4 regions of the Neobacillus sp. 204 genome follow, and region 4 is predicted to be linked to each of the others. Evidence: riboswitches for the same ligand, from Rfam matches in the RefSeq annotation. Region 4 holds a riboswitch; each other region holds the start of a gene.

Region 1 (2,203 bases), on a different contig from region 4:
GAACAGTGCATGGAAAAAATATTATTTTCAGGCAGTAAATAATTCATAACAGAAAAAATAGATTTCTTCATCTCGCCTGCGTATTCTGTTCCACCGATTAAAACAATTCTTTTTTCAAAAGATATGATAATGAAGGCTTCTGATTTTGTACCATCGATTGCTGGATCTGCCTTGAAATTAGGGGCAGAAATAACGGTGAATTCACTATCGTGAGCAAGTAATTCATCATCTGATGGACGAATAAATAGCTGATGGACAAATAAATTTTGCCACGCTAATTCATTAACCACTTGGATGGGCAAACGAGATTTTTTATCGGCACCGGCAAACCCTTTAAAAACAAACACTTCATTTTTCTCTTTTAAATAATCAATAACCTTGTGATAAAGACGTGTGAAAGCTGCTTCAGAAATCGGTTGATTGGTCGTACCCCATTCAATTTTCTCTTTTGTGGACTCTTCTAATACAATAAATTTGTCCTGAGGAGAGCGGCCTGTATACTTTCCTGTAGCGACACTAATCGCGCCTGTAGAAGTAAGAGACCCTTCGCTACGGGTTAAGATTTTTTCAACTAATTGAGGAACTGATAGTTGCACATGGACGTGACTTTCTTTTAAAAACTGTAATAATTCATTTGGAGTGTCAACAGAATTCATTTAATGAAACCATCCTTTATTAGTTTTTTATGTTGTAAATGTAATAAAAAGTATAGCACATTAGTAATAATAATCCATACTATTTAAAGTGATTTTAATACTTTTTAAAATTTATCAATAGATATAAAAATTGTTTATATTAAGAAAGTAAGTTCCTTTTTTCCTTTTTACTTTGAAAAATTCATTGACATTGTTAGACAGTATGATATTATTCTAATTTGAACGGATACTCTCTTATCCCGAGCTGGTGGAGGGACAGGCCCAATGAAACCCAGCAACCTGCAATATGAAATGATTGACCACTTAAAAGGTCCTTTTCAAATGCGAAGGTGCTAATCTGACGCAAGGCTAATGCCTTGAACGATAAGAGCGAAAGGCCCGAAAACAACCTTTCCTCTATGGTAAGGTTTTTTGTTTTGTATAAGTCCTTTTTAATAAGAGTCTCTAATAAAAATCCTTTGTTAATTACATACTAAGGGAATGAGTACCGTATCAAATTCACGAGGTTCAAGAAGTATTCCTGTAACCTTCCAAAAACCTCGATGATCTCATAATATAGGAGGAATTCAGATGTCAACAAAACGTCGTTTGTTCACTTCTGAGTCAGTTACTGAAGGTCATCCTGATAAAATCTGTGACCAAATTTCTGATTCCATTTTAGATGCTATTTTAGCGAAGGATGCTAATGCTCGGGTTGCGGCTGAAACTTCAGTAACAACTGGATTAGTATTAGTAGCAGGGGAAATCACTACTTCTACTTACGTGGATATTCCAAAAATTGTTCGTGAAACGATTAAAGGGATCGGTTATGATCGCGCAAAATATGGCTTTGACTCTGAGACGTGTGCCGTATTAACCTCTATTGATGAACAGTCTGCGGACATAGCGATGGGTGTTGACCAGGCTTTGGAAGCACGTGAAGGTCAAATGTCTGATGAGGAAATTGAAGCTATTGGTGCAGGAGACCAAGGTTTAATGTTTGGTTTTGCTTGTAATGAAACGAAAGAGCTAATGCCTCTTCCCATTTCACTTGCACATAAGCTTGCTCGTAAATTAACAGAAGTGCGGAAAGACAAAGTTCTTGATTACCTTCGTCCAGACGGAAAGACCCAAGTAACTGTCGAATATGATGAGAACGATAAACCGGTACGTATTGATACTATTGTTATTTCTACCCAACACAACCCAGAAGTAACGTTAGAGCAAATTCAACGTAACTTGAAAGAATATGTTATCAATCCTGTCGTACCAAAAGAACTTATCGATGACAACACAAAATATTTTATTAATCCAACAGGACGATTTGTAATTGGCGGACCACAAGGGGATGCAGGCTTAACGGGCCGTAAAATTATTGTTGATACATATGGCGGATATGCTCGTCATGGCGGCGGTGCTTTCTCCGGTAAAGATCCTACAAAAGTGGACCGATCTGCAGCCTATGCCGCACGTTATGTTGCTAAAAACATCGTAGCCGCAGGGCTTGCTGAAAAGTGTGAAGTTCAGCTTGCTTATGCAATCGGTGTGGCACGACCTGTTTCAATTGC
Region 2 (2,203 bases), on a different contig from region 4:
GGAGGATGCGTAAGAGTGTGGCCATAGTCCTCCATGGTAATGCCCAATGATTTTGTCAGTTTGCCCGGCCCATTTGTCAGGCTTCGCAAGTCTTCCAGCCCTCTCCTGTTTTTCATTATCTCGATACCATACCGAGGTTCCAAGGCGCGGATTAAAACCGCTTCAGGATTTTCTTTACCACCGCTAACCACATTGAATAGGCAGTGTGTATGCATTAAATAAGTATAGGTAAGGCCGGAACGTTGGAACATGACCTCGGTTCTAGTGGTCCGCCTATTATTATAACTGTGGGCAGCCCTGTCACCTGGACCTATGTAAGCCTCTGTTTCGACAATATAACCTGCCGCCATTCCCACACTAGTTTCTTTTACAAGGAGGCATCCGAGCAGAGCCTTTGCCAGTTCAAGAGTCGGCTGTTCATAAAATACTTGGGGTAATGGAACGATTTCTTCAGTTATTTCTCCCATGTTATATGCCTCCTTTTACGTTACTATTATAATGCTGACGAGTTCAATTTTTCTATACTTAACAAGTCTCAAGAGGAGCTCCAAATTCTGATACCCCTCCGGAATATTTAAGTGTTTGTATTCCAATAAAACAATAAAACCAAAAATCCGTCGCAGTGACGGATTTTTAGATTTATTTTGAGAAAATTCTAACCTGTCAGTCGCACAAAAACAGTACTTGCCAAAACATTTTCAAATTAGTGGTTTAGGATATTAATTTTATTTCTTCTAGACTATTAATATGTTCCCGAACTGGAGTAATTTCTGTTATAAGTTCATTTTTAAATATATGTTGTAACTCATTTTTCTTTTGTTTAGCTACAGTTAATTGATTAAGATCTGAAAAGAAAATGAATGATTGATTTTTAAATTGCTGACCTTTCCTAGAAGTTGGATCATGTAAGTCGAAAAACAACTCTAATAATTCATGATAAGATACTTTCCAGGGATCAAACCATATTTCTACTATATCTACATTTTTCCCTTTTAGGTGTCCTGTTTGAACAGATTCAATACCTCGAAATCCTGTAATAAAAGCTTTTTGACTAAAAAATTCACTTGCACCAAATACTGCTCTTTCCATTTAATTTCGCTCCTCCTGAGCGATAAACCTTTTATCCATTTAAAAAAACCTCTCTTGATTAAAAGAGAGGTTTGTATTGTTAAATACTCTCCTCTCATCTTTCAAAGGTAATACCTTTGCAGGAATTAGCACCGTTCAAGCCAAAATTTTGACTTGATGGTTGCCGGGTTTCACAGGGCCTGTCCCTCTACCACTCTGGATAAGAAGTTTATCGCTATTTATTTTTTAATGTTTAGTTGGTTTATTGTTACTAACAATACCACTCACTAATCTAAAAAATCAAGCAAAAATTTAAAATAATAACCCCATTGGACGATAAGAAGCATATTTTACTTTTATTTTACGCTAAATAACCAGATCTCCTCCTGCGAAGAAACCTGGCTAAATTATAATCACTTTATCACCGTCCACTCCACGTGGACAAATTGGGTAAACTGTCTTTCTTCGGTGTCAGGCACCATATAAAACAATATTATTACTCCACCACCATTATTTAATTCCGTACCAATATGTTGTGGAACCATAGTGGGCAGGGACATTGTTTTCCCAGCCGACTTCGATGCCGAATCTTGCGGATGTGTTGAATGAGACGGAGTCGCCGATTAGGAGTCGGTATGCTCCCGTACTGTCAAATTCTGTCCCAAAGGCATTGACTTCGTGGGCAGTGTTGCCGTTTAAGGGATTGGTGAAGGTTCCGCGGTTAAAGTACCAGCCTGATTCATAGAAATCTTCTGTTCCTGTTCCATGAATTTGCGGAAGGTTTGCTTCGTCTACATATACTCTTTCGTCACCTTCAAGATAATTCCGTGTAAAGTCTTTCCCCTCCATTGAATGGGAAACCCCAACAATTGTTCCTTTTCCAATGGTATTTAAGAAAGTCCAATCCTGACCGCCTGTCACTTCTCCCTTGTGAGAAGTCGTTCTGAAGTAAGCGGAAGTCGGGTTTGAACCTAAAGCCTTTGCCCACTGCCCTGACTTGGCAAATGTCACTTCGGCCTTACCGGCTGTAATTTCTTGCTCAGATCCATTATACAATTCAACCTTTGCTGACTTCTTATAAGGCATTGGCCACCAAGATGTATACCAGCCTTCCGGATTTGTATCCATAGAGAAG
Region 3 (2,203 bases), on a different contig from region 4:
CTTGTTTTGTTAATTTTGTAAAAATTGGTGAGATCGTATTCTTATCTGCAAGTGACCAAAGCATTCTTGAAGAGGCATAAAGACCTGAGTTTGCAGCCGATAGAATGGCTGTTAAAATGACAAAGTTCATCATATCAGCTGCATATGGGACTCCAATTTGTTCAAGAACGGCAACAAAGGGGCTCTCTAATACTCCTGCATCGGAAGTAGGCAATAACGCAGATAATACAACAATTGTTCCTACAAAAAAGATAATCAATCTCCACAATGTTGTCCGAATGGCCTTTGGTATCGTTTTTTCCGGATCTGCTGTTTCCCCCGCTGCAACTCCTATTAATTCCGTTCCTGAAAAAGCAAAGTTAACCGCAAGCATGGTCATGACAATCGCAAAAGCACCATTTGGAAATAAACCTGCACTTGTAAAATTAGAGAAGAACGGTGCCGATTCGGAATGGGTCATCGGAACAAAACCTACCATTGCCGCTGCTCCTACACCAATAAACAGAACGATCGCTATGACCTTTATAGACGCGAACCAGAATTCAGATTCAGCGAAAAACCTAACCGTCAGTATATTTAAGACAAAAACCAAAATAGCAAACAGCAAACTCCAAATCCAGACATTAACGGATGGAAACCATCGCTGCATTAATAATCCTGCAGCCGTAAATTCAGAACCTAAAGCAACCGTCCAAGTTAGCCAGTACAACCAAGCAACGGTATACCCCGTCCCTGGTCCAATATATTTAGTCGCATAACTGTGAAAGGCACCCGTTTCAGGCATATGTACGGAAAGCTCTCCTAAACATAGCATGACGAGATAAACCACTAGTGCACCAATCAGATAGGACAGAATGGTCCCAAACGGGCCAGCTTGTTGAATCGTGTAACCCGAACTTAAGAATAATCCTGTTCCAATCACCCCGCCGAGCGATAGCATGACTAAATGTCGTGTTTGCATTTGTCTTTGAAATTTTTGCTTGCTTTTCTTTTCCATCATAGTCTCCTTTTCCAACATCCAGAAAAAACAAAAAACGCACTCTGATAAATGAGTGCGTTACTGATCAATAATAACGTAAGCTCTTATCTATCAAGGGATCACACCCGATGGAATTAGCACAGTGTCATATTAGACCTGCTGCTGAGGTTTCATAGGGCCAGTCCCTCCACCTCTCTGGATAAGAAATATTTTTTTATAACTCTACCAATCTATGAAATATCTGTCAATCTATTTCTGAGTTTTTAAAATTTTAAAACCCTTACAAACAAAAAATATTATAATGGCTGTTATAAAAAAAAAATCTCTCCTTATAAGATTTTTCTGCAAGGAGAGACTCTATTTAAATAGTAACAATACTATTTGTTTCTGCTGCTTCTATAATCCCTAAAATGACTTTAAGAGAAGATAATGCATTGTCGCCTGTTACAAGTGGAGCATGATCAAGATGTACACATTCAATAAAGGCATCGATTACACCACTGTTCTTCCTGAGCGTTCCTTTTTAAAGAACCACGTTGAGTTTGTTTTTTTTACACCCCATTGCTCTGGTCCAGAGTGTCCAAACGTCGTTCTAAAAGTAAGTACTTTTCCAAGCTCTCCATTCTGTATGATTTCTTTAGCCTTTTGATGGGCACCAGTAAACCGTTGATTATGATCCACCATTAATTTTTTTCCAGATTCCATTTGGGCATCGACTAAGTGGCGGGTCTTTTTGAACAAGAAACAAGAAGACACACCCATAAAAGGGATGAAATGACAGTAATTTGAATGAAGAAGAATAAAAATTTACAAACTCTTTATAAACATTGTGAGAGTTTCTAATCTTTGCAAATTGTTTATTTGCTAAAATAGAAATGTTTCAAACTAAAGAAAAAAGGTGGCTAAGAGATGTCCAAGAATTTATTTAGAAGAATTTCCTTACTGATTTTTGCAGCAGTATTAACGTTTAATTTTGTCCCAGACGTTAATAACAAGGTTAGTGCAGTAACCTATGATTCTGAAACAGTATCCTTCGGTCCAGGTCAAGCGGTAAACCTGGTGGACGCACTAATTACGGAGGTTAATAAGGCAACTTCCACAATTGATGGAGCATTTTATGAAATCCGTTATCAGCCATTTGTTGACGCACTTATTCAAGCAAAGAACCGCGGAGTAGCGATTCGCATTGTAACCGATTCAGATTACATTTCCAACACCTTTACA
Region 4 (2,203 bases):
GCACGTGTCCAATTACTTCGTGATCTAGGACCTGCATTAAGTCCGCAAAACTCCTTCCAATTTGTCCTTGGTCTTGAAACACTTCATGTTCGCATGAAAGAGCATGTGGCCAATACACAAAAAGTGGTTGCTTATTTAGTAAACCATCCTGCAGTGGAGTGGGTTTCTTATCCTGGTCATCCATCGCATCCTGATTATGAATTAGCCAAAAAGTACTTACCAAAAGGCGCGGGTTCGATGGTCGTTTTCGGAATTAAAGGTGGGAAAGAAGCCGGTGCTAAATTAATTGATGCGGTTACACTCTGGGCGCATGTGGCCAACGTTGGCGATGCGAAAAGTTTAATTATTCATCCTGCTAGCACCACACACCAGCAATTAGATGCCGAAGGCCTGAAAGCTGCAGGTGTAACTGAAGATTTAATTCGCCTTTCCATTGGTATCGAGAATGTGGAAGACTTAATTGAAGACCTAGAATCAGCAATGGTTTTAGCAACTGGTTTAACCTCACTAAATGTAAATGCCTAAAAGTGACCCAAACGTATTTTCCGAATATGAAGTTTTTTTCGTTGACACCCCTTTTTATCCGTGATACGATAACTTTTGTAATATAATTACTTAAATAAATGAACTTTTTAATTGAATATAGTACTTGATGCTCTTATCAAGAGAGGTGGAGGGATGTGCCCGATGAAGCCCGGCAACCGTCAATATTTATTATTGAAATGGTGCCAATTCACACAAAGCGATTGCTTTGGGAGATGGGAGAAAGGATTATTATTTATGATGCCTTTCTGCCTGCGCAGAAAGGCTTTTATTTTGTTAAAATTGAATCTTTTTGTTCAAAACGTCAAACCCTATATTATATTTAAGCGGTATATTACAAGAAAAATCTTTCAGAATCTTAGGTAAATTGAATAAGAAGCAGGTGATTCAATGATTTCTATAAAAAATGTTCAGAAGATCTTCCCTTCTAAACAAGGGCAGCTAAGAGCCGTTGATGATGTAAACCTTGAAATTCAAGAGGGTGAAATTTTCGGGGTAATTGGATACAGTGGTGCTGGTAAAAGTACCTTAATCAGAATGTTAAATGGACTGGAACTGCCAACTAACGGAACGGTTACAGTCGCAGGCCGAGTGGTCTCAAAGATAAAGGGTGCGGAACTCCGAAAAGCACGTCAAGAGATCAGTATGATCTTCCAGCATTTTAACTTACTGTGGTCGAGAACAGTTAGTGAGAATATCGCTTTTCCATTAGAAATAGCAGGTATCAAAGGTCCTGAGCGCCAAAAAAGAGTAAGAGAATTAATAAAATTAGTCGGCCTGGAAGGAAGAGAAAATGCTTATCCGTCCCAGCTAAGCGGTGGACAAAAGCAGCGTGTCGGAATTGCCAGAGCGCTCGCAAACAACCCGAAAGTCCTTTTATGTGATGAAGCTACTTCCGCATTAGACCCACAGACTACCGATTCTATTTTAGAATTGTTAGTTGATATTAATAAAAGGCTGGGTTTGACAATTGTGTTGATTACACATGAAATGCATGTCATTCGGAAAATTTGTCATAGGGTGGCCGTCATGGAAAGTGGAAAAGTGGTCGAACTAGGTCCGGTGCTTGATGTGTTTAAAAACCCGAAGCAGCCAATTACAAAACGTTTTGTCCAACAGGTAACAGAACCAGAGGAAACGAAAGAAACAACCGATCATCTACTCGAACGTTATCCCGAGGGGCAAGTGGTTCAGCTAACGTTTGTTGGAGAGGCGACAGAACAGCCATTAATCACAAATATAATCAGGGATTTCGACGTTGTTGTAAATATTCTTCAAGGGAAAATTTCTCACACGCAAAACGGATCATATGGGACATTATTTATTCATTTGGATGGACAAGCCAGCGAAATACAGAAAGCCATCGATTATATTCATTCACAGCAAGTCGGCGTGGAGGTGATCAGTAATGGCTAACTTTATGGAAATGGTAAAGTGGGATGAATTAATTGAAGCAACACGTGAAACCATTTATATGACTTCCATTTCAGTGTTAGCTACATTTATCTTAGGATTATTTCTCGGTCTGCTGTTATTTTTAACAGATAAAGGAAATTTGTGGGCAAATCGGACAATTAATGTTATTATTGCTGGGTTTGTTAATATTTTCAGATCGATTCCCTTTATCATCTTAATTGTCTTATTAATTCCATTTACAAAA

The links. A riboswitch is a leader RNA that binds a small molecule or an ion and turns the genes downstream of it on or off. The one in region 4 is predicted to bind S-adenosylmethionine.
Region 1: it holds a riboswitch for S-adenosylmethionine, as region 4 does, so the genes downstream of both, metK (methionine adenosyltransferase) here and ACJ004_RS10385 (methionine ABC transporter ATP-binding protein) in region 4, are expected to answer to the same signal.
Region 2: it holds a riboswitch for S-adenosylmethionine, as region 4 does, so the genes downstream of both, ACJ004_RS04030 (peptide-methionine (S)-S-oxide reductase) here and ACJ004_RS10385 (methionine ABC transporter ATP-binding protein) in region 4, are expected to answer to the same signal.
Region 3: it holds a riboswitch for S-adenosylmethionine, as region 4 does, so the genes downstream of both, mmuP (S-methylmethionine permease) here and ACJ004_RS10385 (methionine ABC transporter ATP-binding protein) in region 4, are expected to answer to the same signal.

The regions. Positions count from the first base shown of each region.
Region 1 covers NZ_JBJORY010000009.1:260,973-263,175, reverse strand. Annotated here, with positions in the region: gene pckA (phosphoenolpyruvate carboxykinase (ATP)) at 1-656, opposite strand, end outside; SAM riboswitch class I at 888-1,026, shown strand; gene metK (methionine adenosyltransferase) at 1,227-2,203, shown strand, end outside.
Region 2 covers NZ_JBJORY010000001.1:881,368-883,570, reverse strand. Annotated here, with positions in the region: gene ACJ004_RS04035 (DNA-3-methyladenine glycosylase) at 1-467, opposite strand, end outside; gene ACJ004_RS04030 (peptide-methionine (S)-S-oxide reductase) at 712-1,089, opposite strand; SAM riboswitch class I at 1,181-1,295, opposite strand; gene ACJ004_RS04025 (glycoside hydrolase family 172 protein) at 1,579-2,203, opposite strand, start outside.
Region 3 covers NZ_JBJORY010000015.1:50,655-52,857, reverse strand. Annotated here, with positions in the region: gene mmuP (S-methylmethionine permease) at 1-997, opposite strand, end outside; SAM riboswitch class I at 1,081-1,185, opposite strand; partial or broken gene ACJ004_RS24780 (Gfo/Idh/MocA family protein) at 1,490-1,690, opposite strand; gene ACJ004_RS24775 (phospholipase D-like domain-containing protein) at 1,889-2,203, shown strand, end outside.
Region 4 covers NZ_JBJORY010000004.1:210,741-212,943, forward strand. Annotated here, with positions in the region: gene ACJ004_RS10380 (O-acetylhomoserine aminocarboxypropyltransferase/cysteine synthase family protein) at 1-525, shown strand, start outside; SAM riboswitch class I at 656-765, shown strand; gene ACJ004_RS10385 (methionine ABC transporter ATP-binding protein) at 934-1,959, shown strand; gene ACJ004_RS10390 (methionine ABC transporter permease) at 1,952-2,203, shown strand, end outside.